3 regions of the Herbaspirillum sp. WKF16 genome follow, and region 3 is predicted to be linked to each of the others. Evidence: predicted binding sites of a transcription regulator. Region 3 holds the regulator's gene; each other region holds the start of a gene.

What was found. The regulator sigma-54, encoded in region 3, starts transcription at its own class of promoters, with help from an activator protein. The targets are predictions, from matches to a motif close to TGGCANGNAANCTGCTTT.
Region 1: the regulator sigma-54 is predicted to act here: its motif matches at 2,882-2,899, upstream of prpB (methylisocitrate lyase).
Region 2: the regulator sigma-54 is predicted to act here: its motif matches at 4,435-4,452, upstream of atzF (allophanate hydrolase).

Annotation. Positions count from the first base shown of each region.
Region 1 is NZ_CP118632.1:1,689,114-1,699,224, forward strand. Features, by position in the region: gene Herbaro_RS07540 (MFS transporter) at 1-677, opposite strand, end outside; gene prpR (propionate catabolism operon regulatory protein PrpR) at 1,014-2,675, opposite strand; gene prpB (methylisocitrate lyase) at 3,016-3,906, shown strand; gene prpC (bifunctional 2-methylcitrate synthase/citrate synthase) at 3,983-5,140, shown strand; gene Herbaro_RS07560 (hypothetical protein) at 5,306-5,749, shown strand; gene Herbaro_RS07565 (propionate--CoA ligase) at 6,004-7,890, shown strand; gene Herbaro_RS07570 (arsinothricin resistance N-acetyltransferase ArsN1 family B) at 7,961-8,467, shown strand; gene Herbaro_RS07575 (hypothetical protein) at 8,464-8,745, shown strand; gene xth (exodeoxyribonuclease III) at 8,764-9,531, opposite strand; gene Herbaro_RS07585 (FxDxF family PEP-CTERM protein) at 9,721-10,111, opposite strand, start outside.
Region 2 is NZ_CP118632.1:2,210,332-2,220,442, forward strand. Features, by position in the region: gene Herbaro_RS10165 (ABC transporter ATP-binding protein) at 1-637, opposite strand, end outside; gene Herbaro_RS10170 (ABC transporter permease) at 634-1,479, opposite strand; gene Herbaro_RS10175 (ABC transporter substrate-binding protein) at 1,487-2,509, opposite strand; gene atzF (allophanate hydrolase) at 2,562-4,397, opposite strand; gene Herbaro_RS10185 (IS3 family transposase) at 5,241-6,089, opposite strand; gene Herbaro_RS10190 (hypothetical protein) at 6,963-7,487, shown strand.
Region 3 is NZ_CP118632.1:4,112,590-4,122,700, reverse strand. Features, by position in the region: gene Herbaro_RS18610 (SDR family oxidoreductase) at 1-102, shown strand, start outside; gene Herbaro_RS18605 (UbiX family flavin prenyltransferase) at 158-736, opposite strand; gene grxD (Grx4 family monothiol glutaredoxin) at 778-1,089, opposite strand; gene Herbaro_RS18595 (hypothetical protein) at 1,075-1,386, shown strand; gene hpf (ribosome hibernation-promoting factor, HPF/YfiA family) at 1,448-1,810, opposite strand; gene Herbaro_RS18585 (RNA polymerase factor sigma-54) at 1,952-3,442, opposite strand; gene lptB (LPS export ABC transporter ATP-binding protein) at 3,525-4,265, opposite strand; gene lptA (lipopolysaccharide transport periplasmic protein LptA) at 4,267-4,866, opposite strand; gene lptC (LPS export ABC transporter periplasmic protein LptC) at 4,913-5,521, opposite strand; gene Herbaro_RS18565 (KdsC family phosphatase) at 5,518-6,081, opposite strand; gene Herbaro_RS18560 (KpsF/GutQ family sugar-phosphate isomerase) at 6,081-7,109, opposite strand; gene Herbaro_RS18555 (monovalent cation:proton antiporter family protein) at 7,355-9,346, shown strand; gene Herbaro_RS18550 (AEC family transporter) at 9,374-10,111, shown strand, end outside.

The sequences.
Region 1 (10,111 bases), 2.4 Mb from region 3:
CGCTCCTTGGAGTCCTTGAACTCGGGCGCTTCGTCCAGGTGGCGGCGGATGTAGATGCCGGCCGGTGCGATCAGCAGGCCGAACACGAACGGCACGCGCCAACCCCAGGAGGCCAGCTGTTCAGGCGTGAGCATGTTGTTGAGCACAGCGCCGAAGATGGCCGCCAGCAGCAGGCTGATGCCCTGGCTTGCGACCTGCCAGCTGGAGAAGAAGCCGCGACGGTGCGGCGCGTGTTCCACCAGGAAGGCGGTCGAGCTGCCGAACTCGCCGCCGGCCGAGAAGCCCTGGATCATCTTGCCCAGCGCAACGCCGGCCGGCGCCAGCAGGCCGATGGTTTCATAGTTGGGCATGAAGGCGATCATCGCGGTGCCGATGGTCATCAGCACGATGGACATCATCAGCGCCGACTTGCGGCCCACGCGGTCGGCGTAGGCGCCCAGCACGATGGCGCCCAGCGGACGCATGAAGAAGGAGACGCCGAAGGTGGCGAAGGTCAGCAGCAGCGAAACGGTTTCGTTGTTGGTCGGGAAGAACTGCTTGGCGATCACGACCGCGAAAGCGCCGTAGATGAGGATGTCGAACCATTCGAGCGCATTGCCGATGGACGAGGAAATGATGGCGCGCCGGGCCTGTGGATGCGTGTGTTCTGCCGCCGGCGAAACGGTGGTGCTGGACATGGATTCTCCCTGTTTGAATGATGCCTGTGGATGTGGAGCGGGCTCGCTGGCCTCGCCGGAAGGGATGGATCGATCCACCCGCGTTCATTGTCGATTATTGTCGATTGTCGCTTCGCGGTTCCCGCTCCGAAGTACGGCATGCGCCGATACAGCGGCCGAGCATAGGCGGCGCGCCGCGCGGCTGTCAAGACGGGGCGCCGTCCGATTATCAGGCAACGGGAAAGATCGGCATGATTTTATTCGGACTAAATAATTTGCCGCCGCATGCCGCCCATGCAGTGCGCGCCGACGGCCCCGCGCGAAAGGAATTTTTGCTGCGCCTGCGTTCGGGCTGCGTCAGCTTTCTTTGCCGCCGCCATCCTCTTTCAGCTTGCGCCACAGCGTGGTTCGGCTGATGCCGAGGTGGCGCGCGGCGGCGGCCCGGTTGCCGCGGAAACGCTGCAGCGCGACATGGATATCCTCGACCTCAGCCGCAGGATTTTCAGCGGCGGCATCTCGCGTGAGCGGCAGCGCAGGCGCGACCGCTTGCCGGTCCAGTTCCGGCGCCAGGTGGCGGATCAGCGCCGGCGTGAGCGCTTGCAGCGGCTCGGCCGCCAGCAGCAGCGCCAGGCGCTCCATCACATTGCGCAGCTCACGCACATTGCCCGGCCAGGCGTAATCCTCCAGCACGGCGGCGCAGCGCGCGATCTCGGCCCGCAGGTTGGCGTGCGGTCGCGCATCCAGCGCGGCCAGCGCGTGCTTGAGATGCCACTCGGCCAGCGGCGCAATGTCCTCGCGGCGTTCGCGCAGGGCAGGCAGCCGCAGGCGCAGCACGCCCAGGCGGTAATAGAGGTCGGCGCGGAAGCGCCCCTCGCGCACGCGCGCATCAAGGTCGCAATGGGTGGCGCTGATGATGCGCACGTTCACGGCGATGGGCCGGGTGCCGCCCACGCGCACCACCTCGCGCTCTTCCAGCACGCGCAGCAGGCGCGTCTGCAGCGGCAGCGGCATCTCGCCGATCTCATCCAGGAACAGGGTGCCGCGATTGGCCGCCTCGAACAGCCCGGCGCGTCCGCCGCGGCGTGAACCGGTGAAGGCGCCTTCCTCGTGCCCGAACAACTCCGACTCCAGCAGCGACTCGGCCAGCGCGCCGCAATTCACCGCCACGAACGGGTGCGTCGCTTGCGCCTTGCCCTGCATCAGCGGGTGGGCGCGGTGGATGGCCTGCGCCGCCAGCTCCTTGCCGCTGCCGGTCTCGCCCTGGATCAGCACGGTGGCGGGCGAGCGCGCAAACAGCGTGATCGACTGGCGCACCGCTTCCATCGCCGGCGAGTCGCCGCGCAGGTCCTTGATGTGGTGGCGCGCGCGCAGCGTGTCGGCGGCAACCGGGTTGCGGCCGCGGCTCGATTCCAATTGGGTCAGGCGCGCCAGCTCCAGCGCGTCGTCGAAGGCCTGGCGCACCGACGCAGAGGAATAGATGAACACGCCGAAGAGGCCTGCCTCCTCGGCCAGGTCGGTGATCAGCCCGGCGCCCACCACCGCCTCGATGCCGGACGCCTTGAGGTCGTTGACGACGGCGCGCGCGTCCTCCTCGGTGGCGTAGGTGCGCTGCACGATCTCCAGTCCGAACATCTGCTGGAACTCGGCCAGCGCCGGCATCGGCTCCTGATAGGTGACCAGGCCGATGCGGGCGGTTAGCTTGCGCGCGCGCGCAAGCGCCTGCATCACGTCGAAGCCGCTGGCGCGCGCCACGATTACCGGCACCGGCAGGCGGCTCTTGAGATAGGCGCCGTTGGAGCCGGCCGAGATCACCGCGTCGCAGCGCTCGCTGGCCAGCCGTTCGCGGATGTGGCGCACCGCGTCGTCGAAGCCGAGCTGGATCGGCTCGATCTCGGCCAGCTCGTCGAACTCCAGCGTGATGTCGCGGAACAGCTCCGACAGGCGCGAGACCGATACCGTCCAGATGACGGGTTTGTCGGCGGGGCGATCGGCGGCGTCGCGGTAGGCGGGGCGTTTCATGAGGAGGTAATGTTTCAAGTAACGTTCGTTGAAACGTTAATGTAACACTTTTGAATCGCATCAATGCTCTTCGAAGAGGGCCTTGCGCGCTGTAGGCGTCGCGTTGGCCGCCTGCCATGGGTGTTGCTAAGCCCTTGATTTTTCGCCGTTTGCACCGGCGCCGGGAGGGATGGCGCCCGACGCCGTTCGCGTTGCCCCCGCCGCCATGGCACGGCCGTTGCAATACACGCTGGCAGTTCGCGCCGTGGACCTCCGCGTTCATGGCAGAAAGACAAGGATCCGGCGGCGACCGCGCCGCCAGGTTCCGCCGCAACCAGCAACCCACACAGAAGGTGTCATCATGGCTCTCCACTCCGCAGGCGCAGCGTTCCGCAAGGCCGTCCAGGAAGAATCCCCATTGCAAGTCATCGGCGCGATCAACGCCAACCACGCGCTGCTGGCCAAGCGCGCGGGCTTCCGCGCGATCTACCTGTCCGGCGGCGGCGTTGCGGCCGGCTCGCTGGGCTTGCCCGACCTGGGTATCTCCAACCTGGACGACGTGCTCACCGACGTGCGCCGCATCACCGACGTGTGCGACCTGCCGCTGCTGGTGGACGTGGATACCGGCTTCGGCGCCTCGGCCTTCAACGTGGCGCGCACCGTGAAGTCGATGATCAAGTTCGGCGCCGCCGCCGTGCACATCGAGGACCAGGTCGGCGCCAAGCGCTGCGGCCATCGTCCGGGCAAGGAGATCGTCACCAAGCAGGAAATGGTGGACCGCATCAAGGCCGCCGTGGATGCCCGCACCGATGAGAACTTCGTGATCATGGCGCGCACCGACGCGCTGGCCGTCGAGGGCCTGGAGGCCGCCATCGAGCGCGCCGTCGCCTGCGTCGAGGCCGGCGCCGACATGATCTTCCCCGAAGCCATCACCGACCTGGCGATGTACAAGAAATTCGCCAACGCGGTGAAGGTGCCGATCCTGGCCAACATCACCGAGTTCGGCTCGACCCCGCTGTTCACCGTCGACGAGCTCAAGACCGCGGACGTGGGCATCGTGCTGTATCCGCTGTCGGCCTTCCGCGCCATGAACAAGGCGGCCGAGAACGTCTACACCGCGATCCGACGCGACGGCACGCAGAAGGACGTGGTCGACACCATGCAGACCCGCATGGAGCTCTACGACCGCATCGACTACCACAGCTACGAACAGAAGCTCGACGCGCTGTTCGCCCAGCAGAAGAACAAGTAAGCGCAGGCCGGCCAGACAATCCTGCGGCAGTGCCGATACCAAGATCAAGACCACCGATATCACTGAGGAGAACACGATGAGCGAGCAACAGGCAGCCCCCGGCTTCAAGCCCAAGAAATCCGTTGCGCTGTCCGGCGTGACCGCCGGCAACACCGCGCTGTGCACCGTCGGCAAGACCGGCAACGACCTGCACTATCGCGGCTACGACATCCTGGACGTGGCCGACAGCTGCGAATTCGAGGAAATCGCCCACCTGCTGGTGCACGGCAAGCTGCCCACCGCCGCCGAACTGAAGGCCTACAAGGCCAAGCTCAAGGCGCTGCGCGGCCTGCCGGCCAACGTCAAGGCGGCGCTGGAGTGGCTGCCGGCGGCCTCGCATCCGATGGACGTGATGCGCACCGGCGTCTCGGCGCTGGGCTGCGTTCTGCCTGAGAAGGACGACCACAACACGCCAGGCGCGCGCGACATCGCCGATCGCCTGATGGCCTCGCTGGGCTCCATGCTGCTGTACTGGTACCACTACAGCCACAACGGCAACCGCATCGAAGTCGAGACCGACGACGACTCGATCGGCGGCCACTTCCTGCACCTGCTGCACGGCGAGAAGCCGTCCGAGTCGTGGGAGAAGGCGATGCATACCTCGCTGATCCTGTACGCCGAGCATGAGTTCAACGCCTCCACCTTCACCGGCCGCGTGATCGCCGGCACCGGTTCCGACATGCACTCGGCCATCACCGGCGCCATCGGCGCGCTGCGCGGCCCCAAGCACGGCGGCGCCAACGAGGTGGCGTTCGAGATCCAGAAGCGCTACGACAATCCGGATGAGGCCGAAGCCGACATCCGCCGCCGCGTCGAGAACAAGGAAGTGGTGATCGGCTTCGGCCACCCGGTGTACACCATCTCGGACCCGCGCAACAAGGTGATCAAGGAAGTGGCGCGCAAGCTCTCCAAGGAAGCCGGCTCGACCAAGATGTTCGACATTGCCGAACGCCTGGAAACGGTCATGTGGGACATCAAGAAGATGTTCCCCAACCTGGACTGGTTCTCGGCCGTGTCGTACCACATGATGGGCGTGCCGACCGCGATGTTTACGCCGCTGTTCGTCATCGCCCGCACCTCGGGTTGGGCTGCGCACATCATCGAGCAGCGCATCGACAACAAGATCATCCGCCCGTCGGCCAATTACGTCGGCCCGGAAGACCTGAAGTTCGTGCCGATCGCCAAGCGCAAGTAAGTTGCGGTGGGGCAGGGGGAGGCGAGATTTGTAACAAGATCGCCGGGGAGTCGAGACAATTGCAATAAATTGCTAAGATGCGGTCGGATCAGTTTCAGCTCCTCCGGGATCCGGCCGCCGCAGCGCAGTCGCCGGATCCGGTCCGATTACTACCTGGATACCCCGATGACCGCATTGACCGCATTGAACGCTTCTCGCCTCGATTCCCTCTCCAAACTCTGCCTGGTCGCCGGCGCCGCCGCGCTGCTGGCCTCCTGCGCGTCGCAACAGGAACCGGTGCCGGTGACCGACACCAAGCCGGTGCTGCCGCAGATCTTCAAGTCGCCGGCCGCGACCCAGCCGACCTGGGCCACCCAGCTGGTGACCGGCAACTTCAGCTGCGAGCTGGGCAACAAGGTGGAGCTGCGCATGGATGGACGCGTCACCGACGGCGTGACGCTGGAGTGGAAGGGACGTTCGTACACGATGAACCCGGTCAGCACCTCGACCGGCGCGGTGCGCCTGGAGAACAAGGGCGAAGGGCTGGTCTGGATCCAGATCCCGTCGAAGTCGATGCTGCTCAATTCCAAGATCGGCCAGCAACTCGCCAACGACTGCAAGGTCAGGTAAGCCGGACCGTGCCCGCGATGCCCATCGCGGCATCGCTTCCTCCCGGGCGGTGCTCGTCGCCCGTTCTCCTTGGCGCCACCGGCGCCTACGGTTCGCATCGCAGCGCCGCGCATTCAGCGGCAAGTAAGCTTGGAATGCCACATTAAGGCATCGCCGCGGCATTGCGCGCGCAGACGCGCAGGCCCGGATGATCGAACAAGAACGCGGGCAAGCAACCGCGGCGGATTCCAATTCGAAAGACATGAGGAGACATCATGCAATACGAGGAATTTCATCGGCAGTCCATCGAGGAGCCTGAGCGCTTCTGGGCCAGGGAGGCAGAGCGCATCCACTGGGAGCAGCCGTTCTCGCGCACCTTGGACTACTCGCGCGCGCCGTTCGCGCGCTGGTTCATCGGCGGGCGCACCAATCTCTGCTACAACGCGGTCGACCGCCACCTGCCGCAACGCGCGCAGCAGGCCGCGCTGATCGCCATCTCCACAGAGACCGGCAGCGAGCGCACCTACACCTATGCCGAGCTGCACCGGGAGGTGGTGGCGATGGCCGCCGTCATGCAATCGCTGGGCGTGGCGCGCGGCGACCGCGTGCTGATCTACATGCCGATGGTGGCCGAGGCGGTGTTCGCGATGCTGGCCTGCGCGCGCATCGGCGCCGTGCATTCGGTGGTGTTCGGCGGCTTCGCCTCCAACAGCCTGGCCTCGCGCATCGACGACGCGCAGCCGCGCCTGATCGTCTCGGCCGACGCCGGTTCGCGCGGCGGCAAGGTGATTCCCTACAAGGGCCTGCTCGACGAGGCGATCCGCCTGGCGCAGCACAAGCCGGCGCGCGTGCTGCTGGTCGACCGCGGCCTGGCCGAGATGCCGCGCACCCTGGAGCGCGACGCCGACTACGCGCCGCTGCGCGAGCAGCATCTCGACGCGCAGGCGCCGGTGGCCTGGCTGGAGTCCAACGAGAGCAGCTACATCCTCTACACCTCCGGCACCACCGGCCGTCCCAAGGGCGTGCAGCGCGACGTCGGCGGCTACGCGGTGGCGCTGGCCTCGTCGATGCAGCACATCTTCTGCGGCCAGCCGGGCGAGACCTATTTCTGCACCTCCGACATCGGCTGGGTGGTGGGCCACTCCTACATCGTCTACGGCCCGCTGATCCACGGCATGGCCACGGTGCTGTACGAAGGCCTGCCGATCCGGCCCGACGCCGGCGTGTGGTGGAGCATCGTCGAGAAGTACAAGGTGACCCGCATGTTCTCCGCGCCCACGGCCATCCGCGTGCTCAAGAAGCAGCCGCCCGAGTTCATGCGGAAGTACGACACCTCCTCGCTCAAGGCCCTGTACCTGGCCGGCGAGCCGCTCGACGAGACCACTTCCAGCTGGATCTCGGAGGCGCTCAAGGTGCCGGTGATCGACAACTACTGGCAGACCGAATCGGGCTGGCCCATCATCTCCATTGCCAAGGGCGTGGACGACAAGCCCACGCGCCTGGGCAGCCCCGGCGTGCCCATGGCCGGCTACCGCATGGCGATCCTGAACGAGGCCACCGGCGAGGAGTGCGGCCCCGGCGAGAAGGGCGTGGTGGCCATCGAAGGCCCGCTGCCGCCGGGCTGCATGCAGACCGTGTACGGCGACGACGAGCGCTTCGTCAACACCTACTGGCGCAGCCTGCCGCGCGAGGTGTACTCCACCTTCGACTGGGGCATCAGGGACCGCGACGGCTACTACTTCATCCTCGGTCGCACCGACGACGTCATCAACGTCGCCGGCCATCGGCTGGGCACGCGCGAGATCGAGGAGAGCATCTCCAGCCATCCCAACGTCTCGGAGGTGGCGGTGGTGGGCGTGGAAGACAAGCTCAAGGGCCAGGTGGCCTATGCCTTCGCCATCCTGAAGAACGCCGATGCGGTCGTCACGCCGGAGCAACGGCAGGCGCTGGAGGGCGAGATCATGGGCGTGGTCGACAAGCAGATCGGCGCCGTCGGCCGGCCCTCGCGCGTGTTCTTCGTCGGCCTGCTGCCCAAGACGCGTTCCGGCAAGCTGCTGCGGCGGGCGATCCAGGCGATCTGCGAAGGGCGCGATGCGGGCGACCTGCCGACCATCGAGGATCCGGCCGCGCTGGAGCAGATCAAGGCGGCGCTGAAGGCCTGACGCCGGCCGCCGCGGGCGGGCGAATTTGGTTACACTGGAGGCCTCCCTCCAGTGAACCGGACCAGCACACATGCCTGACCCCATCCGCGCGGCCACCGTCGCCGACGCCGCCGCCATTTGCGGCATCTACAACCATTATGTGGAAAACACCGCCATCAGCTTCGAGACCGAGGCGGTCGGCGTGGAAGCCATGCAGGCGCGCATCGCCGAGGTGCAGTCGCAGTTTCCCTGGCTGGTCTACGAGGAGGAGGGCGTGGTGCTGGGCTATGCCTACGCCAGCAAGTGGAAGCCGCGCGCGGCCTATCGTCACTCGGTCGAAAGCTCGGTCTACCTGCACGGCGACGCCAGCGGGCGCGGCATCGGCAAGCAACTGTATGCACGCCTGTTCATGCAGCTCAAGGAACTGGGCGTGCACCTGGTGATCGGCGGCGTGGCCCTGCCCAATGCGGCCAGCGTGGCGCTGCATGAGCGCATGGGGTTCAAAAAGGTGGGGGAGTTCAGCGAGGTCGGCCGCAAGTTCGGCCGTTGGGTGGATGTGGGATATTGGCAGCTCAATCTGAAAGAGGCCCAGCCATGAGATCGACCCGCGCCGCCAGCGCCGTCGAGCGCCTGAACAACCGCGCCGAGACCAAGCAGTATTCGATGCTGCGCACCTCCGACGAACGCTTCATCCTGACCCAGCGCCTGGCCGGCACGCCCATGGAAAGACTGTGCGAGGCGCTGGAGCTGGACGAGTTCGTCGCCTTCGTCAACGCCTATGGGCCGCAGAAGGCCAAGCGCGTCTCCAAGCTCGACGTGCAGTTCGAAAAAAACATGCGCAACAAAAAGGACGCCGCGGACGGTGGAGAGGGCTGATTTCGCCCGCAGGCGGGATCAGTCGGCCAGCGTCGCCACCACCGGCGCATGGTCGGAAGGCTGCTCCCACTTGCGCGGAACCTTGTCCACCACGCACGCCGTGCAACGCGGCGTGAGCTCTTCCGAGAGCAGGATGTGGTCGATGCGCAGGCCGCGATTGAGGCGAAAGCCCATCTGGCGATAGTCCCACCAGCTGTAGATCTTCTCGGGCTGCTCGAACAGCCGGAACGAATCGGTGAAGCCCATCGCCTGCAGCTTGCGGAAGGCCTCGCGCTCCGGCTCCGACACCAGCACCTGTCCCTCCCACGCCGCCGGATCGTGCACGTCGCGGTCTTCCGGCGCGATGTTGTAGTCGCCCAGCAGCGCGATGCGCGGATGCTTCGCTTTCTCCTGCAGCAGCCACTCATGCAGCCCGGCCAGCCAGGACAGCTTGTAGGGATACTTTTCCGAATCCAGCGCCTGGCCGTTGGGAATATAAGCGCACACATAGCGCACGCCCTCGATGGTGGCGGCAATGATGCGCTGCTGCTCGTCGGGGAACAGCGGATTGTTCTTCACCACATCGTTCATCGGATGGCGCGACAGGATGGCCACGCCGTTGTAGGTCTTTTGCCCGCTGAACTCCACCAGATAGCCGGCCGCCGCGATCTCCGCCGCCGGGAACTTGTCGTCGGTCAGCTTGGTTTCCTGCAGGCACAGCACGTCGACCGGATTTTCTTCCAGCCATTTCAGCACTTGCGGCAGGCGAACCTTGAGGGAGTTGACGTTCCAGGTGGCGATTTTCATGGGCGCGGGATAGTGATGAATCGATCGATGAGCCGCCCCTTGCGGGCGACGGGCGCCATCTTACCGCATTCGCGGCCACCACGCGGAGATGAATCTTCGGCCGTCTTGCAGGCCTGATGTGTTGAGTATTTACGCTTCGGCGTCTTCCGGGAAATGCCTGCAAGCAGGCATTCCCCCGACATCGGCGGATCAGGCCGGCATCAGTTGGTTTTGCTGCGAGCCGGACTCCGACTTGCCGCCGTTGCGGCGACGGCGATAAGCCGCGAAGCCGATCAGGCCCAGGCCGCCCAGCATCATCGCGGTGGTCGAGGCTTCCGGCACCGGTGCGATGCTGATGTTGCCGGCGAAGCTGCCGCCGCCCGAACCCAGGATGGTGCCACCCACGCTCAGCGTGTACAGACCGGTGCTCAAGCCGTTGGTGCGCAGGCTGAAGGTCTGGGTATCGCCATCCAGCAGCGACACGCCGGTGTAGGTCTGGCCGTTGCCGGTCAGCGTGAAGCTGTTGATACCCAGGCGCGACAAGCCATCCAGGGCGATCGACACCACTGCGGACGACACCGATGAACCGAGGCTGTCGACG
Region 2 (10,111 bases), 1.9 Mb from region 3:
GGTCGTGCGAGACCAGCACCATGGTGGTGCCGGTCTGCATGAAGACTTCCTGCAGCTTCTCGCGGATGAACAGCGTCATCTCGAAATCCAGCGCCGAGAACGGTTCGTCCAGGAACAGCACCTCCGGCCCCGGCGCCAGCGCGCGCATGATGGAGGCGGTCTGTTGCTGGCCGCCGGACAACTCGTAGGGATAGCGCATCAGGTCGAACTTGACGTCGAAGGACGCCACCAGCTCGTCCACGCGGCGCTTGATCTCGGCCTTGGATTTGCCTTCCAGCTTGAGCGGGTAGGCGATGTTGTCGATGGTGCGCAGCCACGGGAACATGGCGTCGCGGTAGTTCTGGAAGACGTAGCCGATCTTGGTGTCGGCCAGCGACTTGCCGTCGAACAGGATCTGCCCGGCGTCGACCGGGATCAGGCCGGCGATCATGTTGATCAGCGTGGATTTGCCGCAGCCGTTGGGGCCGAACACCGAGACGATCTTGTTCTTGGGGATGTCGAGGTCGAAGTCCTCGTACAGCGGCCAGCCGGCGAAGTGCTTGGTCAGGCCGCGGATGGTGATATGGGTGCCGGGCGGCCCGGGAACGAACGGGGTTTCCGGGGGCAACTCGACTTTGGGGCTGATCACGACGCTCATCTTCCGCTCCAGTGGACGATACGTTTTTCAATCACGATGAAGGCCACGTTGAGCACATAGCCCAGCGCGCCGGCAGAGAGAATGGCGGCGTACATCTCGCGCACGTTGAGGACCTGCTGGGCATCGATGATGCGGTGGCCCAGGCCGTTCTCGGATCCGATGAACATCTCGGCCACGATCACGATCACCAGCGCCATCGAGACCGCGCTGCGCAGGCCGACGAAGGTGGCTTGCAGGCTCTCCCACAGCAGCACGTCGCAGAAGATGCGCCAGCGCGAGGCGCCCATGACCTTGGCCGCCATCACACGCTGCTTGCGGGCGTTGAGCACGCCGTAGGCGCTGTTGAACAGCACGATCAGGAAGGCGCCGAAGGCGGCGATGGCCACCTTGTTGATGTCGGATACGCCGAAGATCAGCAGGAACAACGGGATCAGCGCAGAGGAGGGCGTGGAGCGGAAGAAGTCGATCAGGAACTCGACGCTGCGGTAAGCGCGCTCGTTGCTGCCCAGGAGCACGCCCAGCGGCACGCCGACCACGGCGGCGATGATGAAGGACTCCAGCGTGCGCGCCACCGTCACCGCGAAGTCCAGCAGCAGCGGGCCGCCGGCCAGGCCGTTGACCATGGTGATCAGCGTGGCGCCCGGCGGCGGCAGCAGGATGGCCTTGATCCAGCCGGCCCGCACCACCAGGTCCCACACCACGAACAGCGCGATCGGCCCGATGAAGGGTAGCAGCCTGCGCAGCGAAGGCAGGCCGCGTTTGACGGCAGGGCGGGCAGGCGCGCGCGCCTGCGGTTCTCTTGCGCGGCCCGCTTCGCGGGCGCCGGCGACGGTCTCGGTCATGATGGCCTCAGCCCTTGTAGATCAGGTTGTCCACCACGATGCGCTGCGAGAACACACCCTTCTCCACGAACAGGTCGTAGAACTTCTGGAAGTAGGCGATATCGCTGGGCTTGAACTCGTTGTAGAGCATGTAGGCCGCCAGCGGCACCTCATTGGTGAGCGAACCTTCGATGGCGGTATAGCCCTTGAGGTAGGTGCGCGCCTTGTCGGGATTGCTGCGCACCAGCTCGATGCCGCGCGCGTAGGCGGCGATGTATTTCTTCGCCTCGACCGGATGCTTCTTGATGAACTCGGTGGTCAGCGCGGCGGCGCCGCCATGCCATGGCGCCATCGGGTCGCCCAGGATGTACTTGGCGATCACGCCGGTTTCCAGCACGCGGGTGCTGTTGCTCATGCGGCCCACCGTGCCGGTCGGCTCCAGCGTGTAGCAGGCGTCGATCTGGCCGGCCGCCAGCGAAGCCACGTGCTGGCCGATGGGCAGTTCCACCACCGTGGCGCCGGTGGCGCCGGCGCGTTCCAGCACCGTCTTGGCCAGCGTCACGTTCTGGATGCCGGGGCCGGAGGCGACCTTCTTGCCCTTGAGCTCGGCGATCGATTTGATCGCGCTGTCCTTGGGCACCAGGAATTCATCGAGCACGTACTTGGCGTTGCTGGGGTTGGTGGCGAAGATCTTGAACAGGCCCGGCTGGGCGATCTCGCCGATGGCCAGGTTGCCCGCGCCGGTGCCGTTGGCCGAACCGTCGGCGCGGCCGGAGAGCATGGCCTCCATCACTTGCTGGGCGCCGGCGAATTTCAGGGCCTGCACCTCCAGCCCGGCTTCCTTGAAATAGCCCGCTTCCACCGCGGCGTAGAACGGCAGGCCGGCCGCCACCGGCCAGTAGCCGATGCGGATCGGCACGCTTTGCGCACGCAGGATGGCCGGCGCGCCGGCGATGGCCGCGGTGGCGACGACCGCGCCGGTCTTGGCGATGAAGCTGCGGCGGGAAGGATTCGCAGTGTGCGGGGGACTTGCTTCAGAAATCTTTTTCATTGCCGGCTCCGTGGTGAGGGGTCAGGGGTGATGCGATGCTGCAAAAAAAGGTTCAGGCGCGCGCCGCCAGGTAGGCCGCCCAGCCGCCGTGATGGGTGATGTCCGTGGCGCCGGCGATGCCGGCCGGCTCGCAGATGAAGCCCTTGACGCTGCTGCCGTCGGCCAGCTCCACCGTGCCGATGCCCAGCGGCGCCGGAATGGCGGCGACGAATCCGCCGAACTGGCGCAGCGGCATTTCCCACACTTCCACCGCGATGGCCGCGCCGTCGCCGACGGAGGTGCGCGCCAGCCCCGGCTTGGGTGGCGTGGTGTCGGCCAGGGCGTACAGGCGGTACTGCGCGGCCGTGCGGGTGACGGCCACGCGGCGTGCGCCGGCCTCCAGCAATTGCCAGTTCAGCGGCTGGCCGGAGAGATGGGCGCCGACCACGCAGACCGCGATCGTGGTCTCGTTGAAAGGCAGCGGCGCGGTCGCGATGTCGTCGGCCTGCGCGGCACCGCCCAGGAGCAATTGAAATTGCGCGCCGGCTTCGGCCAGCCGGTGGTCGGAACCGGCCGGCCCGATCAACGTCACGCCGGCCGGCAGGCCGTCGTCGCGCCAGAGGCCGGGAATGGCCAGGGCCGCCATATCCATCAGGTTGACGAAGTTGGTGTAGTAGCCCAGCTGCGAATTGCGCGCCACCGGATCGGCCTCGACCTCGGCGATGGTGGGGAAGGTAGTGGTGGTAGGCACCAGCAGCAGGTCGCTGCCTTCGAGCAGCGTCTCGGCTTCGCGCTTCAGGTCGGCCAGGCGGTATTGGGCGTTGAAGGCGTCGACGGCATCGTAGTTGTCGGCCTGGGCGGTGATCTGGCGCACCACCGGATCCATGTCCGCGGCGTGTTCGACAAAGAACTCGCCCAGCACGGCGCGGCGCTCGCCGACCCATGGCCCCTGGTACAGCAGCTGCGCCGCATCGGTGAAGGCCTCGAACGGGATCTTGGCAATGGCCACGCCTGGCATGGCGGCGATCCTGGCCAGCGTGCGCTCGTAGGCTTCCTGGGCCAGGGCGTCGCCGTAGAACTCCGGCTGCTCGGGCACGGTGATGCGATAGCCGCGGCGCTTCACGCCCAGCATCGGCGGCTTGCGCGAGTAGGAATCCGCATCGTCGTAACCGGCCGCGCTTTGCAGCACGCGCCAGGCGCCGGCGACGTCATGCGCGAAGATGGAGATGCAATCCAGCGTGCGGCAGGCCGGCAGCAAGCCTTGCCCGCTGATCAGGCCGCGCGTGGGTTTCAACCCGACCAGGTGATTGAAGGCCGCCGGCACGCGGCCGGAGCCGGCGGTGTCGGTGCCGAGTGAAAACAGCACCTGGCCCAGCGCCACGGCGACGGCGGAACCTGAGCTGGAACCGCCGGAGACATACTCCGGCTTGATCGAATTGCGCACCGCGCCGTAGGGCGAGCGCACGCCCACCAGGCCGGTGGCGAACTGGTCGAGATTGGTCTTGCCCACCAGCAGCGCGCCGGCCGCCTGCAGGCGCCGCACCACGGTGGCGCTGGCCGCGGCCACCGCGCTGAACTCAGGGCAGGCCCCGGTGGTGGGCATATCGGCCACGTCGATGTTGTCCTTCACGGCAAAGGGAATGCCGAACAGCGGCATGGCATCGAACACCGCCTCGCCCTTGATCTGCAACATCAGGTCGAGCGCCGCCGCCTGCTGCTTCAACTGCTTGGCCGGCACGCGGCTGATCCACACCTCATGGCGATCGGACGCCTCGATGCGCGAGAGCAGCTCGGCAACCGTCTTGCCGGGCGTGGCGGCGCCGCTGCGGTAATCGTCGAGCAGCGCCGAAATGGTGAGGCGATCAGGCGCCTGGGCGGGTTCGTGGCGGAGAGGCGAGGTGGTTGGCATGGTTATATTCAATCTTGAATACAAGAATGAATATCTTTAAGCAGGAGGCGTGCCAGCGTCCTTCTGGTTGTTGCTGGATCACGCTAATCCAGTCTGGTGGCGGCTTTGTGAGGGATGCTGTTTTTGGTAGTGCCGCCGCAGACGTGCGCGTGCGGCGTAAAGTGGGGCGGGTGTGCGCTGTTTTGGGCGTGGGATGGCGCTGCTGCACAATAAAGAACCAGCCCTCTGGGGGGGCATGGTGGCGAATGTTGAGAACGGAAAAATCGTGCCGTCACCGTCGAGGCAGATTCCCGCTCACGATAGATCCGCGCCCGGTACAGCGGTCTTCCCAATTCCCGGTCGCAATCGGCTGCCACGGAACCTGCTCGGCTTCTCGTGCCTCGTTGATGTTCTGGATGTTGGTAGTCGAGAGCTAACTATATATATCGATTTTAGAGATTCTGGTTCGATCTCTTGGTTGCCCGCATACGCTTGGGGCTAGATGTCGCTAGCGATGGACCTGTTCTCGAAGCAAGCCTCAGGCTTTCCACATCCGTTTCCTTAACACCGAAAATTATGTCGATCAGTTATGCGCATGATCTCAGCATATTTGTCCGCTCCCAATAATTCTCTTGATAGTGGAGTGATATGGGTTTGAAAGCTATTGGAATTGAAGGGCCATGGTCAAATTTCGTGAACAACGAACTGCCTTGAAACAGATTTCCTGAACTTTAGAGACTGAAATATAGAAGTGGTATGACTGCCGAGCTGCCCTCAGCAAGCAATGAGGGAAAAATCTACATTCCTAATTTTGACCCAGCTATGGAGTGAACCCCTCTAGCTGGACCAAGGTTGATGGAGAAACTAAGCCGCTTGCCGAGCGAGTTGTGCTTCGAAATGGTTAGGTGATTGATAGCCCAGTGCAGAGTGCATGCGCCGCTCGTTGTAAATCTCTTCGATGAAGTATGGCAGTCTCGCCGCTACGTCGTCGAATTTCTCATAGCCGGCCAGATAAACCTCTTCGACCTTGAGCGTCTTCATGAAGCTCTCCGCCTGCGCGTTGTGATACGGATTGGCTGGCGCACTCATCGATCCTATCAGACCAAACTCCGCCAGAGCATCCCGGTACAAAGCGCTGGCATATTGGCACCCGCGATCCGTATGGTGAATGCAGGTGCCGGGCGCCGGCTTGCGAATTCTGTAGGCGGCCGCCAGTGCGGCCAGGGCCAAAGGCGTGTCGATCCGCTTGGATAAAGCGTAGCCGATTACCTTGCGGCTGCAAGCATCCAAAACAACGGCCAGGTAGATAAAGCCGGATGCTATTCGGATGTGGGTGATATCGGCAACCCAGACACGATCTGGCTCCGTTGGAATGATGTTCTGATAGAGATTAGGAAAGACGGCGACGTTAGTTTCAGAGCCGGCGACTGGCTTGAATCTGCGCCGATGGTGGCCGCACACCTGGTGCTCGCGCATGATCCTGGCTACGCGCTTGTGATTGACCACATGCCCGCGTGCCCTCAACTCCAACGTGATTCGACGATAGCCATAACCTGGAAAGACATCGTGGATGTCCTCTACCAGACGCGCCAGTTCAGTATCACCGAGTGCCAAAGTAGCCAGCTTAGACTGGTAATAATAGGTGCTACGTGGCAGATCGATCATTTGGCATCCTCGTCGGATGGAGCAGGCTTGGGGCCGCTGATAATCGATGAGTTCTCGTTGTTGCTGACGAGTCGTAGCCGTGGCGTTTTTTTAAGGAGATCCAGCTCCATCGTCAGCTGGCCGACCTTCCGTTCCAAAGCAGCAATATGGGCTTCATACTCTGCGACCGTTGTTGCAGCGGCGTCTTCCTGGTCCAGCTCGCCGCGATCAAACTACCCAAGCCACATCTGCATGAGATTCGCTGACAAGTTATGGGTCTTGAGCGCCTCTCGTCGCCCCACCTTTCCGCTGCGGATATCGCTGCAGATCTGTTCTTGAATTGCGGACTGTGCCGCCTATGGTGACCTCGTGATGCCATGATGTCGCTCCTCCTGAGAAGGCTCGACAAGCGTATCACTTCATCTCCATGCCCTGGCCCAGCCCGAGGGGTTCACTCCAAAAGTGGGTTTTCAATGCAATTCAACAGTTCATGGCTAAATGCCTCCGCAAAATTAAGAGATTTGTTTTCTGGGTTTTAAGCAGGGTGACTGCATCACATGGAGCGGCAATTAGAACGGCCACCTTGGTTCGCGTTGTCAGCTGTTTGACCACCTAAAGTTTCGCAAGGCATATTCGGAAAATTGATGAGTCAGCTAGTTCGCTGCGCGATTTCTGGATATGGCTTTAGTAATAAATGAATAAAAAATTAACTATGTAAATTGATTTTTGAAAATATTGGTTACATCTATTTACAACTGAAATACAATTGCCGTTTGGAATATTTCCCATTTCACGGGATTTTTAAATGGGCGTGTATCCAACTCTTATTCGCAAAGTGAACCTAGCTGTTGAGGCCTTGGCTCCTTGGAGAGCAATTTGGTCGCCAACATGGCGAGTGCGGTGGTAGGTAGGAAAGCTATTAAATAGTGCGGTGGAGTGCTTATGCAGTTGTTTATAAAAAAAATATCAATTGTTAAATTGCTTTTGCTGACGGCATTTGTCTGTGCGCTGTTTGCCGGCAAGCCCTGGAAGGAGCTTTACCAAGCTGGTCCTCTCGAACAAGAGCTAGTTCGCGAGGGACCGTTCGAAGTCGAGACAATAAGGGGGAGAAACGCAGCGGTCAGATTTGTTCGCAAGGATGGCGATGGAAGAGGTTTTCTTGTCGCTTCTTATGCATTCAATCAAAGCGTGGATATTTTTTCGCTAATAGAAGAGCAGCGCAAAAAAGGTGTTGTGTACGCATATTTATGGACACACCACCACCAAGGCGGAGAAGTCACTGTGTGGCGTATTGATATCGACGATATAAACGTCTTGTCGTACGAAAAAGCAGAGAAAAATCTAAAGAAAGAGGCTTGGCTTTATAAGCTAAACAGGGTGGCGGCTGGTTTCTTTGCGCTAAGTTTATTGTTGAGCTTCATCCGATGGGGGGGGCTTACTCAAGGTCGGGGGAATCGTGGCCGGTAATATTCCATGGGGTTTAATCGCGCAGCAGCAAGCGGCGCGTACGGCCGCAATTCAAGCAAGCCAGTCGGGAGATGTTGCGGCAATATGGTCATCGTTTCTTACGATTACGGGACAAGGGAGCGGAATTTACAGCGCCGTTGGAGACGCGAAAGCCGCTTTTGGCAACGATGCGGGAGTTCCTGATTCCTTGAAGGACGCTGCGGCGCTTACTGCTACAGGTGGTGCAATACAGTTAGGCAGTGGAGTCACGTCGTTATTTGTCACAGCATCTAACACCCTATCAAGGGCAAGTGGCTATGCAGGGGTAGTTGGCGGAGGTGTCAGTTTATACGGAGATATGCAGAAAGCATCTCTCCAGCTCGGTGATGGTGCTATACAGTACAACACACTCACAGCATTGGTGGGTGATGTGTCCGGTATGGTGTCTGGCGGCCTTTTTACCGCGCTAGGTACTGCATTGGCTGCAGGTGCGACAACCGTTGTTGTCGCCGGTGCATCAATTCCCATTGGGACGGCATTGGCTGTTGCAGCGGCTGCAGGTGCCATTGCCGTAGGTGCAGGCTATGCATCCGCAGTACTGCCCGACGATCTTAAACTTCAGGTAGACCAGATTTGGGCAGCAGTAACTGAGTCCAAAGTATTTTCTGATCCGAATTTGGTTACAGCGATTTCGTCTGCGATGGCGGATCCTGAAGGATTAGCTGAGCTCAATCGAATTGTTGAATCGGTGCATGTGCCGGATTCTTCGCATAGTGTAGATGACCAAATACCATCAAGCACAAATCCACCGAATAATGAAGGAGATAGTCAAGAGCATTCATCGCAGCAAGATGGGGCCGGGCAAGACGCGTTGCATATTTCGTTTGGAAATTCAGATGGAGCGCACGACGCTCAAATTTCAGAGGTAGCTCTTCGTCTGAAGATTCAAGGTCAAGCTGAGGTCTTGCACGGGAGCGACGGTATAGTTTCTGACGTCGTCGATCAAAATGGCGAGGTCACAGGATATAAGGTCGAGCACGTATCAGGCAACGGAAGAGTGGTTTCCGTTTTTGATAAAGAAGGAAATTACAAAGCATCTTCCTACCAGCAAGTGGGCGCTGACGGGAATGTGCAAGATCTACCTTTCTCAGAGGAGCTGGAGCAACGGATTCGGAAGTCAATTGCGGGGAGCGCTACTGAGCAAGAGCCTCTCTCGCCGATTAGCGGTATGGATCTGGCCGGAGATCAATACTCCGGTACTCATCAGTCAATCAGTGAGCAACTACAAAACACTACCCTCGGCCTTGCCGGGAGCCAGCAAGCCACGTTTACACAACAGTTAGCGCAACTCGGCTTGACTGATGTCGACTTCCATCAGATGTCGGATGGAACTGTCACGCTCACCAATAGTGATGGGACAGCGGTCGGTTATTTGAGTAAAAGTAGCGACGGTGCAATTCGCTATGTCGATAGTAACGAGAACGGATTCGAGGTTGGCGCTGACGGTCGCTCGCAATTGGTTCTTAAAGGCTACAGCGAGACCGATCGCCAGCAAATCCAGCAAATGCAAGCCGGATTTGGGGCTGTTCAGAGCGCTTTGTCATTGATACAGGCACTTGAGACTGGTAATACATTTGCCGCCTCTCTTGCTGGCGTTTCAATGATGAACCAAATGTTCGCTGCTGGTGGTCAAATTCCGGCGGAGCTGAGGTCGTTTTCCGATGCGATGAAAGAAGTCGGTGCTGGACTCGGAGCTGTTTCTTCAGCAATGAATCTCGCTGATGCGCTGAAGTCTGGTAATGCCCTAGCCATCATACAGTCCTCAGCCAATCTGGGGGCGCAGGGCATTCAGCTATACGCCATGATGCAGAATGTCGACTTGGTGGATAAGGCCGGCAATGCGGTAGGCGCGCTAGGCAATGCTGCCCAAGGCTTGGGCGCAGTGGCAGGAGGCGTTGGGCTCGTGATGGCAATTCAGTCGGGCAATCCCTTGTCGATTGCGTCGTCGGCCCTCAGTCTTTTATCTACTCTCGGGTATCTCGGCCCTTATGGCGCAATTGCTGCGGTCGTTATTACCATCATCAGTAGCATGTTTGGCTCAGATGAGCCTATGCTGGAGGGACAAGCTCAGGCGGTCTGGGATGCCGATGGGCATACCCATGTCATTACAACCCAAGATGCCGAAGGTGGGGGCGCAACGGCCACTAAGTGGATGCAAAACCTAGTCGACGGCTTGCAGTCGCAGCTCGGCGGAATGGTGGATGCCAATGGACAGCCGCTGTATGGACTGATTGCCTCGAGGCTGCCTTCGATTGGCTATCAATACGATCCAGATGGCTTCAATTTGGCCAACGGTGCTAGCGGTCACTTGTATCTCAAATGGATTGACGACAACGGTCAAGTCCAGACGCGTTACTACGACGGCGCAGGCAGCCGCGGCGACGGTACTGGCGATACGCTCCTGAGCGACTTCATGAAGCATGCGATGGACGCCGTCGTTCCTGCCTGGGAAGCCGAAACCATCCGCCAGCACTACCTCCAGGAAGGCGTCAGCGCCACCGCCAAACCAGGTGAGCACGCCGGCATGCCGGTAGAGGACGTGCAGCATTTGACGCAAAGCTTCACGGCGCTGACTTTCCCGGTGG
Region 3 (10,111 bases):
GTGGCCCGCGCCATCCTCTACATGGACAGCTTGCCGTTGGACGCCAACGTGCAGTTCATGACGGTGATGGCGACCAAGATGCCGTTCATCGGGCGCGGTTGACCTGGCGTGCAAGGTCAATGAGGGACGAAAAAAAACACGCCTCGGCGTGTTTTTTTTATGACGGCTTCAAACCTTGCCACTCCGGCGTCAGCTGGTGCCCGATGTCGAACAGGTCCAGCACCCGTCCCAGCGTATGGTCCACCATCTCTTCCAGCGATTGCGGCCGATGGTAGAAGCCCGGCAGCGGCGGGAAGATCACGCCGCCCATTTCGGTGACGGCGGTCATGTTGCGCAGGTGAGCCAGGTTGAAGGGCGTCTCGCGCACCATCAGCACCAGGCGGCGGCGCTCTTTCAGCACCACGTCGGCGGCGCGCGTGATCAGGTTGTCGGACAGGCCATGGGCCACCGACGCCAGCGTCTTCATCGAGCAAGGGGCGACGATCATGCCGGCCGAGGCGAACGAGCCGCTGGCGATCGAGGCGCCGACGTCGCGTGCGTTATGCACCACGTCGGCCAGCGCTTCGACGTCCTTGCGGCCGAGTTCGAGTTCCTGGTGGAGATTGAGTACGCCGGCGTCCGACACCAGCAGGTGCGTCTCGACCTGCGCATGGCCGCGCAGGTGCTGCAGCAGCCGCACGCCGTAGATCGCGCCCGTCGCGCCGGTAATGGCGATGATCAGGCGCTGGCGCGGCATGCGGTGCGGAGGGGGAGAGTCAATGAAACAGGGGCGGGAAATCAGCCCTTGATCAGGGTCTGCAATTCGCCGGAAGAGTACATCTCGTTCATGATGTCCGAGCCGCCGATGAACTCACCCTTGACGTACAGCTGGGGAATGGTGGGCCAGTTCGAGTATTCCTTGATGCCCTGGCGCACGTCCGGGCTTTCCAGCACATTCACGGTCACGATGTTCTCGGCGCCGCTGGCCTTGAGCAGCTGGATGGCCTTGCCCGAGAAACCGCATTGCGGGAATTGCGCGGTGCCCTTCATGAACAGCACGACGGGATTTTGGGTGACGGTTTCTTTGATCCAGGATTGGACGTCGCTCATGGCTATGCCTTAAAAAATGGGTTGATTGCCGACATTATAGGGAAAAGCCGGCATTCGCGTTTGAAAGCGGGGCGCGCCGGCGCATCTTCGCACGTCCTTGTTGCCTGCTGGACAGTGGAGGGCAAGGGCGGCTTCTGCTTGCTTCAATTCCAAGATTGGGGCGCGGGAGCTGCCTTCAAGAAGGGGCTGCCAATGTCGCGCATGACCGGCGCGAACTTGCGGCTCGCCACATATTATTTAAATCGTTTGCAACATCTCCTGGCGGCGATCGCACGAGAAATTGCGTGGCGGAAATGAAAAAGGGCGCTTGCGCGCCCTTTCCTCGTGATGGCGGATCCAGGTCCGCGTTTGCCGCGCCTTATGCGCCGGCCGCGCCAGCCGCCTCAGCCGTGTCTTCCGGCAGGCGCTTGGCCATGGAATGGTGCTCCTGCAGCCGGTCCTTGTGCTTGATGACCTGGCGGTCGAGCTTGTCGATCAGCGCGTCGATCGCCGCGTACAGGTCGTGGGCGATGCTCTCCGCGTGCAGATCCTTCCCCTTGATGTGGACGTTGATTTCCGCCTTTTGGCGCTTTTCCTTCTCTGTCAGTTTGTCTACGCTCAGGATGACGCTGACGTCGATCACATTGTCGAAATGGCGCTTGATCCGTGCCAGCTTGCTCTGCACGTATTCCCGGATGGCGGGGGTCAGTTCGAGGTGATGTCCACTGATGGTCAGATTCATACAACACTCCTATCGTGAAGTCACTGGAGGTTCGTGCACCTCATCCGATACACCGGATAGCACAGCGTTTGTGTCTAAGGGCATGGACTGATGCCTGAACACAGCGACGGCTGCAAAGTACTACAGAAAAACTGAGAAAGCTCAGAGGGATTTGCGGAGATTTACCGGCGGAATTTTCAGCACTTCGCGGTATTTTGCGACGGTACGTCGCGCGACCACCATGCCTTGTTCTGCCAGCATATCCGCAATCTTGCTATCGGATAATGGGGTCTGGGGGTTTTCTGCTCCTATCAACTGTTTGATCAGCGCCCGGATCGCAGTGGAGGATGCTTCGCCTCCGGTTTCCGTCGCGACGTGGCTGCCGAAGAAGTATTTCAACTCGAACATGCCATGTGGCGTCAGCATGTATTTCTGAGTTGTCACGCGAGAGATTGTGCTCTCGTGTAGACCCAGTGTATCAGCAATTTCACGCAGCACAAGGGGCCGCATGGCGACAGCGCCATGCGAAAAGAAGTTTCTTTGACGTTCGACAATTGCCTGTGCGACTCGCAAAATCGTATCGAAGCGCTGCCGCATGTTTTTGATCAGCCACTTGGCTTCCTGCAGCTGTGACGTGAGGGAAACTTCGCCTTTGGACTGCTTCAGCGCGCTGGCGTACATCGCATTGACGCGCAGCTTGGGCATCACGTCATGGTTCAGCAGCACCTGCCAGCCGTTCTTTGTTTGCCTGACAATCACGTCCGGCACCACGTAGTCGGAGGCGTCGCGCGCGAATTCCGCGCCCGGGTGCGGGCGGCATTGGCGGATCACGGCCTGCGCCTCGCGCAGGTCTTCGTCGTCGCAGTCGAGCGCCTTCTTGATCTTGTTGAAGTCGCGCTGGGCGAACAGCGGCAGGTAATCCTCGACGATCTTCAGCGCCAGCCGGCGTGTCACGAAGGCCACCTTGGGCATGCGCCGGATCTGCAGCGCCAGGCATTCGCTGGGGCTGCGCGCGCCGACGCCGGCCGGGTCCAGGCTCTGCAGCAGCTTGAGCGAGATCGAGAGCTCATCGAGGTCGACGCCCAGTTCTTCGGGCAGGCGCGAGAGGATGTCTTCCAGCGGCTCTTCCAGGTAACCGCTGTCGTCGAGCGCGTCGGTCAGCAGTTCCAGCAGCGCGCGGTCGCGCAGCGTGCGCGCGGTGAGGCGGATCTGCTCCAGCAGGTGTTCGCGCAGGGTGATCTCGTGCGCTTCGAGCTGCGGCCGGGCGTCTTCGTCGTCGGAAGACTTGCCGTTGCGCGCGACGTCGTCGAAGCTCCAGTCGGACTCGCCGCTGACGCTGTTGTCGGGCGTGTTGTCCTGGTGCTCGAAGTTGGCCTCGCCGTCGCCGCCGGGCGCAGCCGGTTCGGCCGCGGCCTCGCCGGCGGTCTCGGCGACGCCGGAGGAGGGCGTCGCCGAGATCGCGCCGTCGGCCAAGAGGCGCACCGAGTTGTCGAGCGCATCGTCGAGGCGCTCGAGCAGCGGATTGTCGGAGAGGATCTGTTCCAGTTCCTGGTGCAGTTCCAGCGTCGACAGTTGCAGCAGCCTGATCGACTGCTGCAATTGCGGCGTCAATGCCAGGTGCTGCGAGGTGCGTAACTGGAGCGACTGTTTCATCTGGCGTTCAGGAAGCCGCGTGGCCGGCTGTGGTTGCGTTCTTGCGTGTGGGGTGGTGCAGTGTCGCGGTCTGGCGCCGCGCTCACATGCGGAAGTGTTCGCCCAGGTAGACGCGTCGCACCGATTCGTTGGCGATGATGTCGTCCGGGCTGCCGCTGGCCAGCACCGTTCCCTGGTTGATGATGTAGGCGCGGTCGCAGATGCCCAGCGTCTCGCGCACGTTGTGGTCGGTGATCAGCACGCCGATGCCGCGCTCCTTCAGGAAGCGCACGATGCGCTGGATCTCGATCACGGCGATCGGGTCGATACCGGCGAAGGGCTCGTCCAGCAGCACGAAGCGCGGGTCGGTGGCCAGCGCGCGGGCGATCTCGACGCGGCGGCGTTCGCCGCCCGACAGCGACAGCGCCTGGCTGTCGCGCAGCTTCTCGATCTGCAGCTCGTGCAACAGGTTGTTCAGGCGGCCCTCGATCTCGTCGCGCGACAATGGCTTGCCGTTTTCGCGGCGCAGTTCCAGCACCGCGCGGATGTTGTCTTCCACCGAGAGCTTGCGGAACACCGAGGCTTCCTGCGGCAGGTAGGACAGGCCCAGCGTGGCGCGCTGGTGGATCGGCAGGCGCGAGATGGCGGCGCCGTCCAGGTCGATCTCGCCGCCGTCGGACGGCACCAGGCCGACGATCATGTAGAACGAGGTGGTCTTGCCGGCGCCGTTGGGCCCCAGCAGGCCGACCACTTCGCCGCTCTTGACTTCCATCGACACGTCGCGCACCACCTGGCGCGCGCCATAGCTTTTCTTCAGTCCGCGGACGACCAGCGAGCTCACCATCTTATTGGCCCTTCCCGGGCTGGGCCGGTTGCGCGGGTTGCGGTTGCGGCGCCGCTTGCGCCGGCGGCGGGTTCTTCGGCTGGATCACCGCGGTGATGCGGCCGGCCCCAGGCTTGCTCTCGCCGCTGGCGGAGTTGTTGACCGAATAGAACTCGGCGCGGCTGTCGTAGGAGATGAACTCGCCGTTGACCTCGTCGGTGACGCGCTTGCCGTCCATGCGCTGGATGTGGGCGCGGTTGAACAGCTTGGAAATCTCGGTCTGTTCGGAGTATTCAATGCGCTCGGCCTGGCCTTCGATCCACAGGTCAGGGCCGCCGTCGCGCTTCTGGCGGAAGCTGGCCAGCGCACCTTGCGCGGCATACAGCACCGCGTATTCGTAGCCGTACTGGTCGGTGGTCAGCACCACGCGGCCGGCCTTGATCAGCAGCGTGCCGCGCGTGAGCACCACATTGCCGGTGAAGGTCTTCACCTGGCGTACATCGTCGTACACCATCTGGTCGGCCTCGATATTGGTCGGCTTGGTGGTGTCGGCCTTCTCGGCGCGCGCCACGCCGCATGCGGCGGCCAACAGCAACAGCGGCAATAAGAATGAGCGTTTCATAGATTCCTGTCTGGTCGGGTCTGTTCGATCTTGTTGTAATGGAGGCTCAGCGTTTTTTCGGCGCCGGTTCGTAGTGGCCGCGCACGTTGCCGAACAACTGCACCACCTGCGTGGCGTTGTTGGCGGTCATGCCCACCCCGGAGAGGCGGGTGGTGCCCATGGTCATCACCACCGGCTTGTCGGTCTTGACCACTTCGTCGTCCGGCAGCAGCAACAGGTATTCCGACACCAAGTGCATTGGGTCGCGTCCATTGGCCGCGCCGCGGATGGCGTTGGCGTTGCCGTACATGTGGATCTTGCTCTGGTCGTCGGTCACGCGGGCGGTGTCCGAATACAACTCCATCGGCGGCTTTTCCTTGTCCAGGCTGTGCACCACCGGCTTGGTGATTTCAAAGGAATCGTCGGCGGGGAAGTGGACCATCTTGAGGCCGGCCACGTCGTAGCGCGGCAGCCCGGTCGGCCCCAGCTTCACGTAGCTGAAGTTTTCCAGGTAGTAGTCGGGTTTGCTGCGCGGTCGCTCGACCAGTTGCCGGTCGCCGTCGGTGCGCAATACCTGCAGCACCCAGAAGCTGCCCAGCGCCAGCGCGACCAGCGTCACCAGGATCACGCCCAGGCGGATGCGTGCGGCCGCGCGTTCGCCGCTGCGGTTGCTCATGCCAGGTACGGCGCCAGCGCCGCCTCGTAGTTGCCCTGCGCGGCCAGCACCAGGTCGCAGACTTCGCGCACCGCGCCGTTGCCGCCGGTGGCCGTGGTCACGTAATCGCTGCGCAGCTTGACCTCGCGGTGGCCGTTGGCCACGCAGGCCTTGAAGCCGACGCGCGTGAGCACCGGCAGGTCGATGACATCGTCGCCCAGGTAGCCGCAGTCGGCGGCCGCAAGGCCGGTGTGCTGCAGCAGCTGTTCGAAGGCCTGGCGCTTGTCGTGCACGCCCTGGAACACGTGGGCGATGCCCAGGTCCTTGGCCCGGCGCAGCACGAACGGCGACTGGCGCGCGGTGATGATGGCCGCAGCCGTGCCGAACTGCTGCATCATCTTGATGCCGTGGCCGTCCAGCGCGTTGAAGCGTTTCACCGACTCGCCGTCTTCGCCATAGAACAGACCGCCGTCGGTCAGCACGCCGTCGACGTCGAAGATCATCAGCCGCGTCGTCGCGGCCCTGGCCAGGACGGCGGCGTCGAAGGTGCTGGCGAACGGGCTGGCGGGCGCGGCTGTCATCAGATCACCTTGGCGCGGGTCAGGTCGTGGATGTGCAGCGCGCCGGTCAGCACGCCCTGCGCATCGGTCACCAGCAACTGGTTGATGCGGAATTCTTCCATCAGCTGCACGGCGTCCACCGCCAGCTGGTCCTGGTTCACGGTGCGCGGGCCGGCATGCATGACGTCGGCGATGGAGAACTTGCTGAAATCGTGGCCGCGTTCCAGCAGGCGGCGCAGGTCGCCGTCGGTGAACACGCCGATCGGGCGGAAGTCATCGTCGACCACCGCGGTCATGGCCATGCCCTTGCGCGTGATTTCCATCAGCGCGGCCGACAGCGAGACATCGGGGCGCACCGCCGGGATCGCCTCGCCGCTGCGCATGACGTCGCGCACGTGGGTCAGCAGGCGGCGGCCGAGCGCGCCGCCCGGGTGGGAGCGCGCGAAATCTTCTTCCATGAAGCCGCGCGCGTCCAGCAGCGACACCGCCAGCGCGTCGCCCATGGCCAGCGTGGCCGTGGTGCTGGCCGTGGGCGCCAGGTTCAGGGTACAGGCTTCCTTGTCCACCCCGACGTTGAGGTGCACGGCCGACATCTTCGCCAGGCTCGATTCGTCATTGCCGGTCATGCCGATGATGACCGCTCCCATGCGCTTGACGATGGGGACGATGGCCAGCAGCTCGGCGGTTTCGCCGGAGTTGGAAATGGCGATGAAGACGTCTTTCGGCGTCACCATGCCGAGGTCGCCATGGGCGGCTTCGGCCGGATGCATGAACAGCGAAGGGGTGCCGGTGGAGGCCAGGGTCGCGGCGATCTTGCGGCCGATGTGGCCGGACTTGCCGATGCCCGAGACCACCGCGCGGCCGCGGCATTCCATCAAGAGACGTACGGCCTGGGCCAGCGGTTCGGTGCTGTCGTCGGACAGGCGGTTTTTCAGCGCGAGGATGGCATCGGCTTCGATCTGCAGGGTCTGGCGCGCCAGTTCGATGGCGCGGCGGGCGTCCCCGGCCGAAAAAGATGCGGGCGTGGTTTTGTCATCGGTTACACTCATAACCGAAGTATAAACGAATTAGCAAAGCAAAAAACTTGCCAGATGTAAGGGAGTGCCCGATTGACGAGCGGGCGATGCTGCCCGGCGTTGCGCCGCAGCACGACGGCGATGGAGGGATTCGCGGGCCTGTCCGGCGTCGCCCGGTTGCGCCGCAACCAGTGGCGCATCCCACGGGCATGTTTCTCGCTTTGCGGATGCGAACCGGTTCAGCCCACCCCATATAACAAGCAGCGAATCATCCATACATGTTTTCCGGACTGGAACTGACCCTCTTCCTGCTGGCCGCGGCGGTGTTCGGCGTGGTCGCCTTCCGCATGATGCACCTGCCGCCCATGCTGGGCTACCTGGTGGTGGGCATCGTGATCGGCCCGCACGGCCTGGGATTCGCAGAAGACAACGAAACCACGCATGCCCTGGCCGAGTTCGGCGTGGTGTTCCTGATGTTCTCCATCGGCCTGGAGTTCTCGCTCAACAAGCTCTCGGCGATGCGCCACATCGTCTTCGGGCTGGGCGTGGCGCAGGTCGTCGCCACCATCGCCGTGACCATGGTGTTCGGCTGGCTGGTGGCCTGGTATCTGCCGCAGGTCGCCGCCATCAGCTGGCAGGGCGCCTTCGCGCTGGGCGGCGCGCTCACCATGTCGTCCACCGCCATCGTCTCCAAGCTGCTTACCGAACGGCTCGAACTGGAGACCGAACACGGCCGCCGCATCCTCGGCGTGCTGCTGTTCCAGGATCTGGCGCTGGTGCCGCTGCTGATCGTGGTGCCGGCGCTGGCCAACAATTCCGGCAACCTGATGGTCACGCTGGGCTGGGCCGTGGCCAAGGCCATGGTGGTGCTGGCGCTGCTGCTGTTCTTCGGTCACAAGCTCATGCGCGGCTGGTTCAAGATCGTGGTCAAGCGCCGCTCGCAGGAACTGTTCATGCTGAACCTCCTGCTGATCACCCTGGGCGCGGCCTGGATCACCGAGAAGGCCGGCCTGTCGCTGGCGCTGGGCGCCTTCATCGCCGGCATGCTCATTTCCGAGACCGAGTTCAAGCACCAGGTGGAAGAAGACATCAAGTCCTTCCGCGACGTGCTGCTGGGCCTGTTCTTCATCACCATCGGCATGCTGCTCAACGTGCGCACCCTGATCGACCACTGGTTCATGGTGCTGCTCCTGCTGACCGGGCCGGTGCTGCTCAAGTTCGGCCTGATCGCGGCGCTGGCGCGGCTGTTCGGCTCGGGCACCGGCGTCGCCCTGCGCACCGGCCTGGCGCTGGCGCAGGCCGGCGAGTTCGGCTTCGTGCTGCTCAACCAGGCGGGCGCGCTCAAGCTGATCGACCCCCTGCTGATCCAAGCGATCCTGGCGGCGATGGTGCTGTCGATGCTGGTCGCGCCTTTCATCCTGGCCAAGTCCGACGCCATCGTCATGAAGCTGTCGGCCAACGAGTGGATGCTGCAATCGCTGGCGCTGACCCAGTTGGCCACGCGCACCATGAGCGTGCAGAAGCACGTGATCATCGCCGGTTTCGGGCGCAGCGGCCAGAGCCTGGCGCGCCTGCTGGAGGAGGAGAGCATCGCCTACCACGCGCTGGAGCTCGACCCCGAGCTGGTGCAGGACGCGCGCAGCGGCGGCGCCAATGTCTCCTACGGCGACGCCGCGCGCCGCGAAAGCCTGGTGGCCGCGGGCATCCACCGCGCCGCGGCCCTGGTGGTGACCTACGCCAGCACGCCTTCCGCGCTCAAGGTGCTGCATCACGCCGCCGAGCTGGAGCCCGAGCTGCCGGTGATCGTGCGCAGCTACGACGACGCCGACCTCGACAAGCTGCTCGCCGCCGGCGCCACCGAGGTCGTGCCGGAGTCGCTCGAAGGCAGCCTGATGCTGGCTTCGCACGCGCTGGTGATGCTGGGCGTGCCGCTGCGGCGCGTGGTGCATCGCGTGCAGGATGCGCGCGACGAGCGTTACGCCTCGCTGCGCGGCTACTTCCATGGCGCTTCCGACGCCGATGACGATGGCGAAGGCATGAACGTGCGCCTGCAGTCGGTGACCCTGATCGACGGCGCCAGCGCCATCGGCCGCACGCTCTCCGAGCTGGAGCTGCAACAGCAATGCGGCGCCGAGGTCGCCATGCTCCGGCGCGGCAAGCTGCGCGTGGCGGCGGCCGAAGACACGCTGCTCATGGCCGGCGACATCGTCGTACTGCGCGGCAGTTCCGAGAACATCCTGCGGGCGGAAAAGCGCCTGCTCAGCAAATAACCGGCGGACCAAACCAGCCGCAACGCAATGGACCTGATCGAACGCATCGCCTCCATCATCCTGCCGGTGTTCGCCATCATCGCCATGGGTTACGGCTACGCCCGCTGGCGCGGCGAGGTGGTGCGCATGGACATGGCCTCGGTCAATCGCGTTTCGATGGAGGCGCTGGCGCCGCTGATGATCTTCAGCGCGCTGTCGTCCAAGTCCTTCGACCTCTACCATAACGGCTGGCTGATCCTGGCCAGCGTGCTGATCTCGCTCGGCTCGGGCCTGCTGGCCTGGCCCGTGGCGCGCGCGCTGGGCTACGACAAGCGCACCTTCCTGCCGCCGATGATGTACAACAACGGCGGCAACATGGGCCTGCCGCTGCTCCTGCTGGCGTTCGGCCAGGAGGCGCTGCCGGCGGCGGTGGCGCTGTTTACAGCTTCCACCTTCATCTACTTTTCGCTGTGCGTGAAGATGATCCAGACCGGCCGCGAGCAGCGTCCGGGTTCGCTGCTGCGGCTGCTCTCCAGTCCCATCATGCTGGCCATGATCCTGGGCGTGCTGTGCGCGGTGTTGCGCGTCAGTCTCCCCGGCCCGCTGTTCTCGGCAATGAAGCTGCTGGGCGAGGCCAGCATTCCCGTCATGCTGTTCTCGCTGGGCGTGCGCATGCTCGACATCAGTTTCAGGAGCTGGCACATCGGCCTGGTGGGCGCCGCCGTGTGCCCGCTGGCGGGCCTGCTGTGCGCTCTGGTGCTGGACCAGGTGCTGCCACTGACCGCC